Linked DNA regions of Polymorphobacter megasporae. The protein of the gene in region 1 interacts with the protein of each later gene in a pairwise test. Links are inferred from orthologs where the notes say so. Each region holds a gene or a part of one and is shown on either strand. Other genes may lie near its edges.

What was found.
Region 2: the proteins of secB (region 1) and secA interact in binary tests that used the Escherichia coli proteins (3 or more experiments, as listed by UniProt). The link is inferred for Polymorphobacter megasporae from one-to-one orthologs.

Annotation. Positions count from the first base shown.
Region 1 is NZ_CP081848.1:636,693-646,234, reverse strand. Bases 2,549-5,371 are described here. They hold secB (protein-export chaperone SecB), read left to right. Parts: upstream 2,549-3,616; coding sequence 3,617-4,126; downstream 4,127-5,371. Other genes in these bases: murJ (murein biosynthesis integral membrane protein MurJ), read left to right, coding at 4,315-5,371; KTC28_RS03025 (Tim44/TimA family putative adaptor protein), read right to left, coding at 2,789-3,421; mltA (murein transglycosylase A), read right to left, coding at 2,549-2,785. In the rest of the region: KTC28_RS03045 (F0F1 ATP synthase subunit epsilon), read left to right, coding at 1-191; KTC28_RS03040 (ferritin-like domain-containing protein), read left to right, coding at 267-1,082; KTC28_RS03035 (Smr/MutS family protein), read right to left, coding at 1,066-1,599; more of mltA, read right to left, coding at 1,577-2,548; more of murJ, read left to right, coding at 5,372-5,895; trpS (tryptophan--tRNA ligase), read left to right, coding at 5,892-6,914; KTC28_RS03005 (PEPxxWA-CTERM sorting domain-containing protein), read right to left, coding at 6,954-7,583; KTC28_RS03000 (DUF4136 domain-containing protein), read left to right, coding at 7,910-8,587; KTC28_RS02995 (lysophospholipid acyltransferase family protein), read right to left, coding at 8,674-9,465; KTC28_RS02990 (Fur family transcriptional regulator), read right to left, coding at 9,492-9,542. UniProt on the Escherichia coli protein: One of the proteins required for the normal export of some preproteins out of the cell cytoplasm. It is a molecular chaperone that binds to a subset of precursor proteins, maintaining them in a translocation-competent state.
Region 2 is NZ_CP081848.1:1,822,989-1,833,031, reverse strand. The notes cover bases 1-3,324. They hold secA (preprotein translocase subunit SecA), read right to left. Parts: upstream 2,928-3,324; coding sequence 201-2,927; downstream 1-200. Other genes in these bases: KTC28_RS08630 (energy transducer TonB), read right to left, coding at 3,034-3,324; KTC28_RS08640 (hypothetical protein), read right to left, coding at 1-181. Outside these bases: more of KTC28_RS08630, read right to left, coding at 3,325-3,618; KTC28_RS08625 (GCG_CRPN prefix-to-repeats domain-containing protein), read right to left, coding at 3,707-3,958; KTC28_RS08620 (energy transducer TonB), read right to left, coding at 4,279-4,752; bifunctional glutamate N-acetyltransferase/amino-acid acetyltransferase ArgJ, read left to right, coding at 4,796-6,022; KTC28_RS08610 (glutathione S-transferase family protein), read left to right, coding at 6,052-6,948; trxA (thioredoxin), read right to left, coding at 6,945-7,286; double-strand break repair helicase AddA, read right to left, coding at 7,373-10,043. UniProt on the Escherichia coli protein: Required for protein export, interacts with the SecYEG preprotein conducting channel.

The DNA.
Region 1 (9,542 bases):
TCGGTCCCGACGGGCTGACGATCCTTGCCGAAAGCGCGATCCCGGTCGGCGAGCTCGACGTCGAGGGTGCAGCGCGCGATCTCGCCGCCGCGCGCGAGGCGCTCCGCTCCGCGAGCGGCGAACCCGAGATCGCGGCGGCCGAAGTCCGCATCGCCAAGCTCGAAGCGATGCAGGCAGTCGCGGTCAACTAAGCCACGTGAATCGCTCGAAAGTCGTAACCTTCGGGTTAATGGCAACTTTCGCGCGACTTTGGTATTGATCGCGTAATGACCGGCTGGACCCCTGACGAAATACCGTGGGCGCGCTTCGAGCGCGCTGCGGTCGACGCCGACCTGCTCGCGGTGATCAAGACCGCCGCGCTCGTCGAGGCGAACGCCGCCGACTATGTCGCATACCTCAGCGGCGTGTTCGCGGGTGACGCGGCGTTCCTCGGCGAAATCGAGCGCTGGGGGGTCGAGGAGCAGCAGCACGGCGCAATCCTTGGGCGCTGGGCCGAGCTCGCCGACCCGGGCTTCGACTTTGCCCGCGCGCTCGAGGATTTTCGCGCCGGGTTCCAGATTCCGCAGGGCGTCGACCAGTCAATCCGGGGATCGCGCTGCGGCGAACTCGTTGCCCGGCAAGTCGTCGAGACCGGCACCTCGTCCTTTTACTCGGCGATACGCGACGCAACGCCCGAGCCGGTGCTGCAGGCGATCGCCGGGCGCATCGCCGCAGACGAATTCGCCCACTATCGCCTGTTCCAGACGCATTTCACCCGTTACCACGCCGCCGCGCCGGTCCCGTTGCGCACCCGGCTAGTCGTCGCCGTCACGCGCTTCAGCGAGGCGGGCGACGACGAACTCGGCTGGGCATGGTTCGCCGCGAATGTCCTGCCGTACGACCGCACCGCGCAATATCATCGCCGCTACACCCGCGAATACGGCATCCGTGCACTCCGGCTGTACCGCCGCCGCCACGTCGATAATGGCGTGCGGATGCTGCTTCGCGCGGTGGCCTTGCGCCCCAATGGCACGCTGTTCCGCATGGCGTCGGCGGCAATGTGGGGCCTCCTCCGCCTGCGGGTCGCTACCGCCGCAGGATGACGTACCACGCGCCGCCGCCGCCGTGGCGCGGGTGGGCGGGGCGAAGCGCGGCGATATAGGGACGCAGGTCGGACGACTGGAGCCAGTCGCGGAGCGAGGCGCGGATCACCCCGCGCGGACGCCCAAAGTTATTGGCAATGTCGTCGCTGTCGCGTGCGCCCTTGCCGGTAATGACAAGCATGATCCGCGCGCCGCCGGTCGCCGCTTCGACAATCATCCGCGTCAGCAGTGCGTGGGCGCGGTCGCGCGTATAGCCGTGCAGGTCGACCGTCAGGTCGGGGGCGAGCCGCCCGCTCCGCATCTTGCGGTCCCAGCCGCCGTCGAGCGTCGCCGCGTCGACGGCGATCCGGTTCGCCGCGGGGGCGCGCTTGGGCGGCGGGGGTGCAGGCGGCGGCTGGTCGACTATGACGCGCGGGGCGGGGCCGACGATCGGGCGGACGCGTCCCGGCAGCGGCCGGACCGACGCCGCGACCTGCGCCCATAATGCGCTTTCGTCAGGGTGCAGGCGGCGCGCCATGGACCAGCCTTTCGGCGGCGGCGGCAGGCAGGAGCAGGGTGACGCTGCCGGTCGACGACAGCCCGCCGGCGGTCGCGCGCGCCGCTGCTCCGGCTCCCCAGAAAACGTCGAGCCGGTTCGCACCCTTGATCGCGCCGCCGGTGTCCTGCGCGACGACAAGGTTGCGGAACGGCGCGCCGTCGACCGTCGTGTCGAGCCACACGGGGCCGCCGAGGACGACGAACTTCGGGTCGGCGGCGACGCTGACGCGTGGGGTGAGCGGGACGCCGATCGCGCCGGTCGGGCCAAGGTCGGCGGGGGTCGTCAGGACGCGGAAGAAGACGTAGCTGCGGTTGGCGCGCATCAGTTGGCGCCCGTCGGCGGGGTGGCTGCGCATCCAGCCGATGATGCCGTCCATCGTCGCCTGCCCGGGCGCGAGGACGCCGCGATCGCGGAGCAGCTTGCCGATCGCGGTGTAGGCGTGGCCGTTCTGGCCGTCGTAGCCGACGCGAAGGATCGTGCCGTCGGGCAGCCGCAATCGTCCCGATCCCTGGATCTCGAGGAAGAACGCCTCGTACGGATCCGCCGCCCACGCGAGTTCGAGGCTGCGACCGGTGAGCGCGCCGTCGTCGATCGCGGCACGATCGAAATAAGGAACGAAGGTCTTGCCCGCGATCCGCCCGCGGACGTGCTTTCCGTTCAGGCTGGTGTCGAATGTACCGAGGTCGAGGTCGATAAGGTCGAGCGGGCGGCGGTAGAGCGGCACCGCGAAGCCCGGCGCTGCGGTGCGCGACCCGGCGAGTTCGGGCTCGAAATAGCCGGTATCGAGGCCGCGACCGTCACCGGCGACCACGGGGCGGAGCGCGGTGGCGAAGAATGCGCGCGGGTCGGTCGCGGTCGCGGCGGCGGCACAGGCGGCGGTCCAGTCGCCGGGCAGCGTCAGCCCGCTTGCGTCGGTCCGCTTGAGTAACGCTGGGCATGACCGGCGAAATGCGGTCAGCGCCGGGCCGAAGTCGGCGGTCGCAAACCCCGGACGGCTGGCGAGCGGCGCAGCAAAGGCAATCGTGGGGCGCGGTGTCTCGGCCTTTACGGCGACGCGAGAAGGAGCGGGCGGGACCGTCGCAACCTTAACGCCGCCCGCGCAACCCGCGAGCACCAGACCAGCGGCGACGGCGAGCGCCCGCAACGGGGCGAGCCGGAACGTCACCGCTTACGCGTGAACGTCGGTGGCGATCAGGAGCCAAGCCGGATCGTAGGTGCCGACATGGCGGCTGAACGTCCAGACGTCGTGGGTCTCGGCATCTGCGGTCGATCCCTCGGCGACGATATCGGCGTCGAAGCGAACGGTGACTTCGGCCATCTGCCCGATCATCTGCGCCGCGGTGATCGCCGCCGCGTCGATGCGAACGAGCTTGTTCGCCAGGGCGGTGCCGCCCCGCTGCTCGATCGCGCGCTGGAAGTGCGTCGCGACCTCGTCCGAGACGAGCTTGTCCATCGCTGCCGCGTCGCCCGACCAATAGGCTTCGAGGATCATGCGGTACGCGGCCTGCGCGCCTGTGACGAACTTCTCCGGCTCGAAGCTCGGGTCGGCGTCGGCAACCGCCTGCAGTGCGGGGGCAAGGTCGGCGGCGGTGCCGGTAGGAACGGTGATGAGGCGGCGCGCCGGGGCCTCGACGCGGGTCGCGGCGACGGACACCACCGCGGGGTTGCCCGGGCGAAACGCATCACCGACCGGCTTCTCGCTGCCCGTCCGCTTGCCGAGGACGCTGACGAGGCGCAGCCCGATGAAGCCAGCGAGCATCGCCAGCAGCACGATCTCGATCCAGGTTCCGCTGTCCGACATTGGTCTTCGCCTCTGGTAACGTACCGAACCATAGCAACGCACGGCGCGCCGGTCCATCGGTGTGACATAGGTGCACGCACCTGCGGTACAACCGACCCCTCCAACGCTTGCGCGCCCGGTTGGTGCCTGATAGCGGGTCGGTCCGGCATTTTCCCAGATGAGAGACAAGACATGGTCGACGAGACCGACGACTTCATGGGCGCAACCGATGGCGTGATGGGCGGTGGCAACGGCCTCGACGCCGCCGCGTCGACGCAGCCGCAGGTCAGCATCCTGACCCAGTACACCAAGGACATGTCGTTCGAGAACCCGAACGCGCCCGCGTCGCTCCAGATGGAGACCCAGCCGCGAATCGAGATCAACGTCAACGTCAACGCCCGCCGCGCCGGTGACGACCTGTACGAGGTCGAGCTCAAGATCGAGGCGCGCGCGTACAACAATGACCAGACTGCGTTCGTCGTCGACCTGCTGTACGGCGGGCTGTTCGCGATCCGCAACCTGCCCGAGGAAGCGCTCGAGCCGTTCCTCGTCGTCGAGGCGCCGCGCATCCTGTTCCCGTTCGCGCGCCGCATCGTCGCCGACGCGACCCGCGACGGCGGCTTCCCGCCGCTGCTGCTCGAGCCGATCGACTTCGGTTCGCTGTATATGGCGCAGCAGGCGCAGTTGGCCGAGGGCGCGGGCGCCCCGGCGATGGGGAATGCCTAAGCAAGGCGCGGCCGTCCGGCAGTGAAGCGAACGCCCTTGCGTTCCTTAGCAGCCGGCGGACGCGCGCCGAGCCGGACGGCGGGGCGGCGGGTTAGTCCCGCCGAACCCGTCCGACGGCGCGGCTTTGCCGCGACCTTCTTGTTTCTCTCGTTCTGCCCTCTTCCCGCCCCGCGTAGCCGGAGAGTGGGATGAATCTCGTCCGCGCCACCGGCACGATCGGCGGCCTTACCCTGATCAGCCGCGTCCTTGGTTTCGCCCGCGACGTCCTATTCGCGCGCTTCGTCGGCGCGGGACTTGCGTCCGACTGCTTCCTCATCGCCTTCCGCCTGCCCAACCTGTTCCGCGCCTTGTTCGCCGAGGGCGCGTTCTCCGCCGCGTTCGTGCCGATGTTCAGCCGGACGCTCGGGCCGGGGCGCGGCGACGGGACGGGGGGCGACCTTGCCGCCGGGCGGGTGTTCGCTGAGCAGGTGCTGTCGGTCCTCCTCCCGGTCCTCGCCGGGTTCACCATTCTGATGGTCGCGCTCGCCGGGCCGGTGGTGTGGGCGATGACCGGCGGCTTCCCCGACGCGTCCCCTGAGAAATACCGCCTCGCGGTCGAGTTCACCCGGATCACCTTTCCGTATCTGCTATTGATCAGCCTCGTCTCGCTCCTGGGAGGCATCCTCAATTCGATCGGGCGCTTCTGGGTCAACGCCGCCGCGCCGATCCTGCTCAACCTCGCGCTGATCGCCGGGCTGACGCTGTTCCATGGCGCGACGCCGGTCGAAAGCGCGCGGGTCCAGTCGGCGGCGGTGACGGTCGCGGGCATCCTCCAGTTCGTCTGGCTGCTGTGGGCGTGCCACCGCGCGGGCATCAACCTGCGGCTGACGTGGCCGCGGCTGACCCCGCCGGTCCGCGCCTTGCTGCGGGTAATCGGCCCCGCCGCGCTCGGCTCGGGAGCGGTCCAATTCAACCTGCTGATCTCGACCGCGCTCGCCGCGCGCTTCCTCGGCGAGGGCGCGATCAGCTATCTCTATTACGCCGACCGCCTCAACCAGCTGCCGCTCGGGCTGATCGGCATCGGCATCGGCACCGTCCTGCTGCCGACGCTGTCGCGCCAGCTTGCGGGCGGGCTCGAAGCTCAGGCGATGCACACGCAGAACCGCGCGATCGAACTCGTTTTACTGCTGACCCTCCCCTCCGCCGCCGCGCTCGTCGTCAGCGCCGGGCCGATCATCCACACACTGCTCGAACACGGCCGCTTCACCGCCACCGCTTCGGTCGCGACCGCCGGAGCGCTCGCGACCTTCTCGCTCGGGCTCCCGGCGTATGTGCTAATCAAGGTGCTGACCCCGGGCTTCTACGCGCGGTCGGACACCAAGACGCCGGTGCGGATCGCGGTCGCATCGATGCTCGTCAACCTCGTCGGCAACATCGCCCTGATCTGGCCGCTCGGAATCCTCGGCATCGCACTGTCGACCGCGATAGCGGCGTGGGTCAATGCCGGGCTGCTTTACCTCACCCTCCACCGCCGCCGCCATTTCAGCGTCGACCACCGTCTGCGCAAGAATGCATGGCGGCTCGTCGCGGCGAGCGCGGTCATGGCGGCGGTGCTGCTCTTCGCTGACCGCCTCGTCGCGCCGTGGATGACCGGCAGCCTCGTCGAACGCGGCGTCGCGCTCGCGCTGTTGATCGCGGGCGGCGGGATCGCCTATGTCGTGGCGGCGTATCTCCTCCGCGCCTTCTCGCTCGCCGACCTCAAGAGCCAGCTCCGCAGGGCCCCCAAATGAACCGCGTTTTCTCCGGCATCCAGCCGACCGGCAACCTCCACCTCGGCAACTACCTCGGCGCGCTGCGCAACTGGGTGGCGATGCAGGACGGGACCGGCGGGCATCCGGCCTACGAGTGCATCTATTGCATCGTCGACCTCCACGCGATCACGATGCCGCACGACGCGGGCGGGCTGGCGAATGCGACGCGGTCGATGGCGGCGGGCATTCTCGCCGCCGGGATCGACCCCGCGCGGACGATCCTGTTTGCCCAGAGCGCGGTCGCGGTCCACGCCGAGCTCGCGTGGGTGCTGATGAGCATCGCCCGCACCGGCTGGCTCGACCGCATGATCCAGTTCAAGGAGAAGCGCGGGAAGGACGCCGAAGGGCCGAGCGTCGGGCTGTACGTCTACCCCGTCCTCCAGGCCGCCGACATCCTCGGCTACCGCGCGAGCCACGTCCCCGTCGGCGACGACCAGAAGCAGCACCTCGAACTCGCCCGCGACATCGCGATCAAGTTCAACGCGACCTACGGCGAGGGGCTGCTCGTGCCGCCGCAGCCGGTGATCGGCGGGGCGAAGGGGGAGGCGGCGCGGATCATGTCGTTGCGCGACGGCGCGGCGAAGATGTCGAAGTCCGACCCGTCCGACGCGAGCCGGATCGACCTGACCGACACCGCCGAGGCGATCGTCGCCAAGATCAAGCGCGCCAAGTCCGACGCCGACGTGCTTCCCGACACCGCTGCCGGACTCGAGGGCCGCCCCGAGGCGCGCAATCTCGTCGGCATCTATGCCGCGCTGGCTGGAATGACCGTCGACGCGGTGCTGGCCGAGTATGGCGGCAAGGGTTTCGGCGCATTCAAGCCGGCGCTCGCGGAGCTGACGGTGGCGAAGCTCGCGCCGATCAATGCGGAATACGTCCGCCTGATCGCCGATCCGGGGCACATCGACACTGTCCTGCGCGATGGTGCCATGCGCGCTCGCACGATCGCCGAACCGGTGCTGGCAAAGGTCTACGACGCGGTTGGATTCCTGCGATGACCGGGACAGGTTGCATGCGTTCGCGGAAATCCTGAACCGTTACGCTGCCACCGGCCGTCGACGACGCAGCGCGGTGCCGACGAGTCCGAAGCCGCCGATCATCAACGTCCAGCCCGCCGGTTCCGGAACAGCACCACCTTCGAGCGAAAAGGCGAGATCGGTTGGCAGAGCCGTACTCTCACCGAAAAAGACCTGATATGCCGTGCCGTTGCCGCCGTTGCCTGCCGCCCAGCCCCATGACGGCGGGTAAGTCAGGTCCGGAACGATCGACAGCCAGTACTTCGTCCCGCCGGTCGCGGCGAAATCGACCGCCGCCGAATACGAACCAACGACGCCGGTAAGGCTTTCGCCGGCATTGCCCGCGATCTTCGTGCTGTAGAGAGTCGCACCGGGCGCCGAGGCGGAGTCGGCGGAGAACGTCAGTGTAAAGGCGGTGATGGTGCTAGGCGCGCCGACGAAATACGCTCCAACGAAGTCGACCGTGGTAATTCTGGCCGAGCTTCCGAGCGTAAAGTCATCCGATGCGACGGCGAAATAGCCATACGTCCCGGAGGTGTCGTTCTGGCTGGCGTAAGCGGCGCCGCCCGACGTCGCCGACTGCGAATAAAGCGTCGAGGCACCCGCCGATGCAGCACTGACCAGTAGCATCGACACGAAGAGGATTTTCATAATCAATTGACCTAGCAGTGCATTGCCGTTCAGTAATTTTAGCAAGAAGCGTGCCAAAACGTTAACCAATTGAAATCTTTGTCGGGCGACGGTGTGATCGGAATCAGACTGTAAACGTGCCCGACAATCTACGGCTTTCGACCAGCGGGGCGAAGGAGCGCTGCTGTTTTCCGACCGTCGATCGCCCTAATCGTCCGGCTGGCTTGAACCGTCGCGCCCGGACGCCATATTCGAGGGACAGGAACCCTCTGCCGCGTATTCGGGTTCACACCTTATTCACCGCCAGGTCGATAAGGCGGTTCATCATTCGTTTCGAGGGTAGCCACATGCGTTTTGCCACTATTGCTCCGCTGGTCGCGCTGACCCTCGTTGGTGCCTGCGCCGAGCCGTTCGAGGCGCGGGTCGCGCGCTTCCAGCAGCTTCCCGCCCCCTCCGGCCAGACCTTCACGATCCAGTCGCGTGACGCGCGCAAGGCGGGCGGGCTCGAGTTCGCGACCTACGCCAACCTGGTCACGCAGCGCCTCGAGGCGGTCGGCTATCGCCCCGCCGCCGATCCGCGCGCAGCGACGCTCGTCGTCAACTTCGACTATGCGGTCGGCATGCCGCGCGAGCGGATCGAATCGACCCCGGGCTTCGGCTATGGCTACGGCGGCTTCGGCCCGTACGGCGGGTTCGGCTACGGCGGGTTCGGTCGTCGCGGGTTCGGCTATGGCGGCTTCGGTTACGGCGGCGGTTTCGGCGGGTTCGGTTATGGCGGCTTCGGCGGCTATGGCTACGGCCCCGAGATTTATTCGGTGACCCAGTACAACAGCTACGTCGACATGCGGATCAACCGCGTCGCCGACAATCTCAGCGTCTTCGAGGGCCGCGCCGAGACCGTCGCGACGACGAATGACCTGACAAAGTTGGTCCCGAACTTGATCGCCGCGATGTTCACCAACTTTCCCGGCAATTCGGGTCAGACGGTCAAGGTTCGCGTCGATACGTCGAAGCACCCCGGATAAATCCGGCGTTCCGGATGCGCGCCAATCCGGCGGCGCGGTTCGGGACGGGGTGCGGTCGATGTGCGGGGTGTGTGCGGCAGGCCGGATCAGGCCTCGCCGCGCATCATCTTGCGGTAACCGTCGGCGATCACGTTGTGACAATGCAGCGCCAGCGCTTTGCGGTCGGCGAAGTCGCCAACTTTGACGGCCGGGAAAAATCGTAACTCTGCCCGTACCTTACCGAGCGACATGAAGCTGAGCATATGCGGCGCGAGCGCGGTGTCGCCGATCCACGCGATGTCGGGCAGGCGTTCCCGTGTGATCGGGATGCCATTGAGCCGCGTATAGGCGATCGCGACCGGCTGGATGATAAAGTCCTCGCAGCCCGGCCCCTCGATCGCGGCAAATAAAGCCGACTTGAAGGGCAGCACCGAGACGCCATCGCTATTGGTTCCTTCGGGGAACAGGATGACATTCTCGCCCGCCGCGAGACGCTCGACTATCGCATTGCGCGCTTCACCAGTCTTCTGCCGGCGGTCGCGTTCGACATAGACTGTCCGGCTCAACGTCGATAGCCAGCCGACCGGGCCGTAATTGGCAACTTCAGACTTGGCTACGAACGCCGCAAGGATATTGCTCCCCATCACGGGAATATCGGCCCAGCTGACATGGTTGGCGACAAACAGCACCCCCCCGCGCCGCTCCTGCCGCCCGTGAACGACGACATGGATGCCGAGCGACCGGGTCAAGGCGCGATGGAAAAGCCACGGAATTCGCGGGCGATTCTTGGGGGAGATCCGCCGCATCGCCAGTTCGATCGGCACCAGCGCCGCCGCCGCCGCGCCGATCCCGGCAAACGCCCGTGTCCGCCCGAAGCCACGCCCGCGCACCGGACGCATCCGTGCCACGCGCGTCGCCGGGCTGGTCACGTCGGCGTGGCTACCGGGGACTTCGCGACCGCGGGTTCGTCCGCCGA
Region 2 (10,043 bases), 1.2 Mb from region 1 along the record:
GCGGCGTCGGCTGCCCGAGCGACGCGGGCGTGACGAGAACGATCTCGCCCTTATAGGCGAAGGTGAACGCGCCATCGCGCTTGACGTCGAGCGTCGAAGCGAACTTGCCGGGGATGAGGAAGCACGCCGCCAGCAGCAATGACGCTGCTATGGCCGATACGATCGTCGTCGCGCGCGTCATATGCCCCCCGATATTTGGCCTAGATCGTGCCGTGGCAGTGCTTGAACTTCTTGCCCGACCCGCACGGGCACGGCGCGTTGCGCGAGGTCGTTGCCATCCAATCGGCGCGCGTTGTCTCGTCGATATCGCTGAATGCCGCCGCGGCGCTGCGAGCGATGTCGAGCTGCGCCGACGGCAGGTTGCCCATTGGCCCGAAGGCGTCGCTGAACCCGGTCAGCGGGTCGACGTGGGTGGTGACGAAGCTCGGCTGCGGCGGCGCATACGTCTCGGGCTCCATCTCGAAGCGCGCGTTGGCGAGCATGCGGGTAACGTCCTCGCGGACCGTCGTCAGCATCCGCTCGAACAGCGCGAACGCCTCCGACTTATACTCGTTGAGCGGGGTCTTTTGCGCATAGGCGCGGAGGTGGATGACCTGCCGCAGCGCGTCGAGCGTCGCCAGATGCTCCTTCCAGTGATGATCGAGCGCCTGGAGGAGGAAGTTCTTCTCGATCTGGATCCACGAGTCGTGCGGGACGGCAGCGGACTTGTCGCCCATCGCCTTGTCCGACGCCGTGATCAGCCGGTCGACGAACATCTCCTGGTCGACGGCGTCTTCCTTGACCCACTCGGTGACATCGACATCGAGTCCGAGCGTCGAACGAACCGCCTCATCGAGCGCGGTGACGTCCCATTGTTCTGGATAGGTGTTCGGCGGGCAATGGAGGCCGACGAGCGCGTTGACCGTTTCGTGGCGCATGTCGAGGACGACGTCGCCGACCGCCTCGGAATCCATGATGTCCGCGCGCTGGTCGTAGACCACCTTGCGCTGGTCGTTCATCACGTCGTCGTACTGGACGACATTCTTGCGCTGATCGTAGTTCCGCGCCTCGACCTTCTTCTGCGCGGTCTCGATCGCCTTCGAGATCCACGGGTGGATGATCGCCTCACCCTCCTCAAGACCGTTGTTCATCATCCGGGCGAGCATGTTCTGCTGGCCGAAGATGCGGAGCAAATCGTCATCGAGGCTGAGATAGAAGCGGCTGAGGCCAGGGTCGCCCTGACGCCCCGAACGTCCGCGTAGCTGGTTGTCGATGCGGCGGCTCTCGTGGCGTTCGGTCCCGAGAACGAATAGCCCGCCGACCTGGCGCACCGCCTCGCGCTCGGCGAGCACCTCGGCCTTGATCCGCGCCATCGCGGCGACGCGCTCGTCACCTTCGACGCCGTCGAGTTCGCGAATGTATCGCGCCTCGTAATTGCCGCCGAGCTGGATGTCGGTGCCGCGCCCAGCCATGTTGGTCGCGATCGTCACCGCGCCGATGCGCCCGGCCTGCTCGACGATGTGCGCTTCCTGCTCGTGGTAGCGCGCGTTGAGGACGACGTGCTCGACCTGTTCCTTCTTGAGGAATTCGCTGAGCAATTCGCTCTTCTCGATCGAGACGGTACCGACGAGAATCGGCTGGCCGCGTTCCTTGGCCTCGCGGATCGTCTTGACGATCGCCTTAAACTTCTCCTCGGCGTTCTTGTAGAATTCGTCGTCGACGTCCTTGCGTTGGACCGGCAGGTTGGTCGGGATCTCGACGACGTTCAGCTTATAGATGTCGAAGAACTCGGCCGCTTCGGTTGCCGCCGTGCCCGTCATGCCGCCAAGCTTGGGGTAGAGCCGGAAGTAATTCTGGAAGGTGATCGACGCGAGCGTCTGGTTCTCGGGCATGATGTCGACGCCTTCCTTAGCCTCGACCGCCTGATGCAGCCCCTCCGCCCAGCGCCGCCCGTCCATCATCCGCCCGGTGAATTCGTCGATGATGATGACCTTGCCGTCGCGGACTATGTAGTCGGTGTCGCGCCGGTAGATCATGTTGGCGCGGAGCGCCTGGTTGAGGTGGTGGACGACCTGGGTGTTCTCGTAATCGTACAGGTTCTCGCCCTCGAGCAGCCCGGCGGCTTCAAGCGCGCGCTCGGCGATCTCGGTGCCATTCTCGGTGAGGATGACCTGCTTCTGCTTCTCGTCGATCTCGACGTCTTCGGTCTTGAACAGCTTCACCACGGCATCGACCTGCATGTACAGCTCGGACTTGTCGTCGGTCGGGCCGGAGATGATCAGCGGGGTCCGTGCCTCGTCGATCAGCACCGAATCGACCTCGTCGGTGACAGCGAAGTTGAACGGCCGCTGGACCATCGCCTCGCGCGCATACTTCATGTTGTCGCGCAGATAGTCGAAGCCGAATTCGTTGTTGGTGCCGTAGGTGATGTCGGCGGCGTACGCCTCGCGGCGGGTCGCATCGTCGAGGTTGGGGACGATGACGCCGATGCTCATGCCGAGAAAGCCGTAGACGCGGCCCATCCACTCGGCGTCGCGCGACGCGAGATAGTCGTTAACGGTGACGACGTGGACGCCCTTGCCTTCCAAGGCATTGAGATAGACCGCGAGCGTAGCGACGAGCGTCTTGCCCTCGCCGGTCCGCATCTCGGCGATCTCGCCGCGGTGGAGGACGATGCCGCCGATCATCTGGACATCGTAATGACGCTGGCCGAGCGCGCGCTTGGCGGCTTCGCGGACGGTGGCGAAGGCTTCGGGAAGAACGTCGTCGAGCGTCTCGCCCGCCGTCAGCCGCGCGCGGAACGCCGCGGTCTGCGCCTGGAGCGCGGCGTCGGACATCGCCGAGATGCTCGGCTCGTGGCTGTTGATCTTGGCAACCAGCGGCGCGAGCGAGCGAACGTAGCGCTCGTTCGACGAGCCGAAGATGCGCTTCGCGATGCCTGCAAACATGGGAACCCTAACCGTAATCCGGGGCGCTGGCGCGCTCTACCGGGACCGGCGGGACATAGGGAGCGGCACCCGCTTAGTCAATTCAGGCGGCCGGCGCACACCTTGGCTATTTTACGGTGACCGGGCCCGTGGCGAAGCCGACGCTGAGGAGCGATACCGCCCGGACCGGGCTGCCCGACGCGTCGCGCACGACGGGCCGCACGAGGTCGCTCACCGCCCCGCATGCAAGCCGGTCGAGTTGCAACACCCCGCTCGACGCGGCGACCGCGCAGGTTTGAACCTTGCCCGTCGGGTCGGCGACGATACGCAGGTCGGTGACGGCTCCTGGCGGCGCGCGATCGACTGTCATCGCGAAGTCGACATCGGACACCGGCAGGGCGCGATTGACAGCGAAACTCTGTCGAACCCGCGCGGCGATCAGCTGGCCGGCCTCGTCGCGGGCGGGCGTAAATCGGGCAACCCGGCCGGCCCGCTCGCACGCAACCTTGTCGACCAACGACGACCCGCTCGACACCGCAACCGTGCAGCGGCTGACCCGTCCCGACGTATCGATGAACATGTCGACCCACGTCACCATCGGTGCGGTGGTGGCCGCGAGCACCGACGCCTGCGAGACGTCGAGCATCTTCGGCGTGAATTGCGGGACCGGCATGGCCCCGAGCAAAGCACCCACGATCATCGTTAACGGCATGACATTCTCCCCAGGGCGACAGACAGCAAAGTGGCCGCAGCGTGTCAATAACGCTGCGGCCACCCGGCTAATTCGAATTCTCTGTGGCTTAGCGGTACCGCCAGCCACCGCGCCAGCGATCGCGATTATGCCAATATCGCTGTCCATCCCAATAGCCGCGGCCATGGTAGTAATTGCCGATAACCAAGCCGGGTGCGACGACGACCGGCCCGCGCATCGGGCGGCAGTGGCCGTACGGGCCGCGGAATGCGCCGGGACCGCAGCCGTCGCGGGCCTGCGCAGCCGTCCCAGCCGCGAGCGTCACGCCAGCGGCAAGCGCGATTGCCAGAAACTTGTTCATGATGATCTCTCCTCACAAATCGAACCTGTTAAACCCCGGCCCGACCGGGCAGTTCCGACGTGCCGGTCTATGCGCGCGTGACTGAAGCGGCGATTTACAGGGTCCAAGAGCACCGTCACCCGGAGCCGGTGCTTTCTGGTCAGTCCGACGGTCTGGACGCCAGAAAGCCGACGCTGACTTCGCGCACGGCGCGAAGCGGTTGCCCATGCCCGTCGCGCCCGGGGCTGAACGCGGTCGCCCTCATCTGCATGCACGCGAGCCGATCGAGCTGAATGGCTCCGCTCGACGTTGCCACATCACAGGTCGAAACACGGCCGGTGTCATCGATCAGGAGACAAGGTCGGCGGTAACACCCTCCCCGGTTTGGGTAGGCGGCTGACGGGAATTGCGAAATCGACGGTTCGTTGGCCAGCGTCACGACCGCGCTTCGCCTCGGTGTCATGCGCCGCCTTAATCTTCGAGGGACGCACGCGCGGATTACGGAGGGAAGTGCTGTTGAAGTCATAGCGCAACACGGCGGCGATTGGATTCCCGTCGGCATCGCGACCTGGGGTGAGACGCGGACCGCGCATAAGCACGTGGCATGCAGCCCGATTGAAGCCTGCCGCCTTGTCCGGCAGCGTAACCTCGCAGTGGACGGGCTGCCCGGTGCTATCGATCGTCACCTCGACTCGCGCCGCGGACCCCTCCCGCGACGCAGCCCTAGCAACCTGATCGATATCGACGACCCATTTCTTGACGGGAACTGGCATCATCGCCGTCGCCACAGCTGCCGCGCCCGCCAAAAGCAACATCGCACTTGTCTCCCCGCTCGCAGGTCAGCAAAGCGGGCAGGCCATGTCAACGATCTCCCCCCTCGCCCGCCCCTTCCCCGCGATGCCGCCGGTCGCAGGTGTCCGCATCGGCACCGCGACGGCGGGGTACAAGGCGTGGACGCGCGCCGACGTCACACTGGTCGAGTTCGCTCCCGGCACCACGGTCGCGGGGGTGACGACGAAGTCGAAGTGCCCGTCACCCGAGGTCGACTGGTGCCGCGCGGCGTTGACCGGGGGGAGCGCCCGCGCGCTGGTGGTAAACGCCGGCAATTCCAACGCCTTCACCGGCCGGTCGGGGCGCGAAGCCAGCCAAGCGCAGGTCGACCGCGCGGCCGCGCTGGTCGGCTGCACCTCGGGCGAGGTCTTCGCCGCGTCGACCGGAGTCATCGGCGTGCCCCTCCCCGCCGACAAGGCGACCGCCGGGGTTGCGGCGGCGTACGCGGCACTGGGGTCCGCGAGCTTCGAGGACGCGACCCACGCGATCGGCACGACCGACACCTTCGCCAAGGGCGCAACCGCGACCGCGTTCATCGGCGCGACGCGAGTCACCGTCTGCGGCATCGTCAAGGGATCGGGGATGATCGCCCCCGACATGGCGACGATGCTCGGCTTCATCTTCACCGACGCGAGCGTCGCCGCACCGCTGCTCCAGACGATGTTGAGCGCGGCTACCGAGCAGACTTTTAACGCGATCACCGTCGACAGCGACACCTCGACGTCGGACACCGTCCTCGCCTTCGCCACCGGCGCGGCGGGCAATTCGCCGATCTCCGCCGTCGACGATCCGGGAGCCGATGGCTTCGCCGCCGCGCTGACCGACGTCTGCCGCAAGCTCGCGCAACTCGTCGTCCGCGACGGTGAAGGCGCGACCAAGTTCGTCACCGTCACCGTCGAAGGCGCCGAGGACGACCGCGCGGCAAAGGTCGTCGCGATGAGCATCGCCAACTCGCCGCTGGTCAAGACCGCGATCGCCGGCGGCGACGCCAACTGGGGGCGCGTCGTCATGGCGGTCGGCAAGGCAGGCGAGGCCGCCGACCGCGACCGGCTCGACATCAGCTTCGGCCCGACGCTGGTGGCGACACGCGGCGCGGTCGTCGACGGTTATGACGAGGCCCCGGTCGCGCGCCATCTGAGCGGGACCGAGATCGAGATCGGCGTCGACCTCCACCTTGGGCACGGCCGCGCCCGGGTGTGGACGTGCGACCTGACCCACGGCTACATCAGCATCAACGGCGACTACCGCAGCTAAGACGGAGCCGGCCACAGGGGAGAGAGCGCGTGACGATCGTCCTGCATCATTACGAGACGTCGCCGTTCAGCGAGGTGCTGCGGCTCGCGCTCGGGCTCAAGAATGCCGATTACTGGTCGGTGATCATCCCCAACATCGCGCCGAAGCCGCTTTTGACCCCGCTGACCGGCGGGTATCGCAAGACCCCGGTGCTCCAGATCGACGCCGACATCTATTGCGACACGTGGATCGCGGCACAGGCGATCGAGGCGCTGCCGGGGCCGACGCTGTATCCCGAGCCGCTCGGCCGTGCTGGCGACTTTATCGCTGCGATGGCGGGCGGCCCGATGTTCTTCGCCGCGGTCGGCGCAGCGATGGCCCCGATCGCCGACAAGATTCCCGACGCCTTCTGGGCCGACCGCGCGGCGCTGTTCGGCCTGTCGCGCGACCTCGTCAAGGCGCGCGCACCGCATAGCCGGGCACAGTTCACGGCGGGCATCGCGCGGCTCGACGACAGCCTCGCAGGTCGCGATTTCATCGGTGGCAATACGCCGGGCTACGCCGACTTCGCGCTGTACATGCTGGCGTGGTTCCAGCGCCGCTTCAACCCCGCCGCGCCGATCCTCGACCCCTATGCAAACGTCAACGCGTGGGAAGCGCGGGTCAAGGCAATCGGTCACGGCAACCCGCATATGTCCGACGCGCAGGATGCACTCGCGCTGGCGCACGGCGCGACCCCCGATCTGAGCGAGGCGATCGACGCTGCGTCGGGGTTCCGCGCGGGTCAGCCGGTGACCGTAGCAACCGAGGACCCGGGGGCCGACAAGGTCGAGGGTAAGCTGCTCAGGCTATCCGACCGCGAAATCGTGATCCGCCGCGACGATCCCGATGCCGGGACCGTCGCGGTGCATTTCCCGCGGCTGGGACAGGTCTTGCGCCCGGCTTAGGCGACCTTCGTCGCGTCGTCGCCGAGTTCCCCCTCAAGCCAGCTCTTGAGATGCGACTTCGGAGCGGCACCGACTTTAGTCGCGACCGCGTTGCCGTCCTTGAACAGGATCATCGTCGGTATGCCGCGGACGCCGTATCGGGTGGGGGCATCGGGGTTCTCGTCGATATTGAGCTTGACGATGTCCACGCCGGCGAGCTCGTCGTTGATCTCCTCGAGCGCGGGACCGATCTGGCGGCACGGACCACACCATTCGGCCCAGAAGTCGACGAGCACCGGGCGGCCCGAGGTGATGACGTCGCTGTGAAACGAGGCGTCGGTAACGTGCTTGGTGGCCATGATCTGCTCCTGATAACGGGATAGAAAGTAAGCGCCGATCGCTCCGTGTTCAACTCGCATGCCGCCCAAGCGTTTCTTGGGGGTGATCAACCAGGCGCGTGAGCCGCGAGCAGCGCCGCGGGCAGCTCGATCAACGTTGCGTCGTGGGTATACAGCAGCGCCGCCTCGACCGCCTTGTCAGGAAATATCCGCGCCAATGCCGCCGCATAGGCCGCCATCTGGCGAAGGTGGTAGGGCACGACCGACGCGGCATCGGCGGGAACCCGCGCGCCGGTCTTGAAGTCGATCACCTGAACGCGGTCGGCTCCGATCAGCAACCGGTCGACGGTTCCGGCGATAACGATGTCGCCAACAGTCGCCGCGATCGGTGCCTCGGCTAGCGCATCGGGGCCAAACAGCGCTGCAAATCGAGGAGCAGCGATGATATCGAGCGCGCACGCGGCGATGCCGTCGCGTTCGACGGCAGGAAGATCGGGAGCGGCGCGCGCGAGCCATGCCGCCGCGACCCCGGTGCGAGCCTCCGCCGCAACCCCCGGCAGCCGCTCGAACAAGGTGTGGAGCAGCTGCCCGCGTCGCGCCGCCGCCTTCGCCGCCGGTCCGGGCGGCGGCTGGGCGACATCGTCTGCCGCAATCGTCGACGGGCTGAGCGGACGCGGCGGGCGCGCTTCGGGGGCGGCAGTCGTCGTCGCCCATTCGGGCAGCGCGATGTCCGCCGGGACATGCACCGCGCGCTGCTCGGGGGTCACGACGGTCCCTGCGCGGTGAACCCGCGCCGATCCCCAGATCGGGTCGGCGTCCTCGGCGAGGTCCCATTCGTTGGTCATCGCGCGCTCGACCGCCTTGTACCAGCTATCGGCAGGCACCTCGGCGGGCTTGTCGCCGCGCGCCTTGGCGAGCGCACCGCCGATGAACAGGAGGTCTTCGGCGCGGGTCAGCGCGACGTAGAGAAGCCGCCAATGCTCGGCAGCAGCAGCCTCGGCGCGCGCCTCAGCCTCGGCGGCGATGATGCCGACCTTGCCCGCCTTGCCGCCGTGGAACACCGGCACCGGCTCGCCGCCGTCGAGCGCGAGCATGACGTGGCCGTCGCGGTCGCGCGGCAGTTCCTTGGTCGCGTCGGCGAGGACAACGACCGGTGCCTGCAACCCTTTCGCGCCGTGTACCGTCATGATCCGCACCGCGTCGACGGGCGCGTCGGGGTCGCGCTTGAGGTCGATGTCGTCCGACTCGATCCAGCTAAGGAATCCTTGCAGCGACGGCGCGTTCGCCGTCTCGAACGCGAGCGCCTGGCCGAGCAACGCTGCGATCTGGTCGCGCGCCTCCGCCCCCAGCCGCCCGAGCAGCCGCTTGCGCCCCTGCAACGGCCCCGACAGGATCGTTTCGAGGAACTCGTATGGCGGCGCGAAATCGGCGAGGCCGAGCGCCGCCGACAGAAACTCACTCGCCGCGCCGCCCGCATCGCGGACCGCCGACCACAAGGTCCCCCGGCGCGGATGCGCGAGCGTGAACAAATCGTCCTGGCTCATCCCGATGAACGGCGAGGTCAGCAGTGCGGCGCACGTCAGGTCGTCGTCGGGCTGGAGCGCGAAGCGGATCAGCGCGAGCAGGTCCTGAACGGCGAGCGGCGCGGTCAACCGCAGCCGGTCGACTCCCGCCACCGGCACCCCGAAGTCGTGGAGCGCGGCGACGAGCGCGCCGACGAACTCACCGCGGCTGCGAACCAGCACGAGGATGTCCTCGGGGCGGCACGTCCGGCCCCGCGCGGGCAGGTCAAGCGCGGTCGCCGGGTTGAGCCACGCCGCGATCTGCCGCGCGAGCTTATGCGCCATCAGCACCTGCGCCGCAGGGAGCCACGGCGCGTCGTCGTCGGTGACTTCCTCGTCGGCCTCGGGGACCAGCGGCGGCCACAGCGTCACGCTGCCGACCGCGTCGGCACGGTGCGCGGCGTGGGGCAGCACGCCTTCGTTCATCCCGAGCGCCTCGTGGCCAAGGTCGTCGATCACCGCGTTGACGACCTCGAGCACCGCCGGTGTCGAGCGGAACGAAAGCGTCATCGGCAGGTCGCTCCAGCCGAGCCCGGCGTCCTCGGCCTTCGCCTTGAAATGCCCCTGCCGCCCCTCGAAGATCTTCGGGTCCGACCCCTGGAAGCTGAAGATCGCCTGCTTGAAGTCGCCGACGACGAACAAGGTGCGCTGGACGTCACGCGCGCCCTCGCCGTCGAAGAACTCGTCGGTCAGCGCCTCGACGATGTCCCACTGCGCCTCGTTGGTGTCCTGCGCCTCGTCGACGAGCAGGTGGTCGATCCGACGGTCGAGCTTGTAGCGGACCCACGCGCTCGCGCCGTCGCCCTTGAGCAGCGCCGCCGCGCGCGCGATCATGTCGTCGTAGTCGATCACCCCGGCGCGGTGCTTGTGAAGCGCGTACGCCCCGCCGAGCCGCGCGCCGACGCGCAGGTGGCGCGCGGCGTTGGCGACCGCGTCAAGCAAGCGGCGGACGGCGGCGACGGCGGTGATCGCCTCGCACAGCGCGTCGGCGAGGGCGATGTCGGCGGGGTCGGCCTTTTTGCCGCCGGGGACGAGGCTGGCACGGCGCTCGCCGTCCTGCCGATGGAAGACGGTGACGAGCTTGTCGAAATGCTCGGCGCGGACAGCGGGCGAACACGCCAGCCACCAGTGCAGGGTGTCGGCGGAATTGAGCGACGTCGCCCCGGCATGGCGTTCGTAGACCCCCGCAAGATGCGTGAGCGCGCCGGTGTCGATC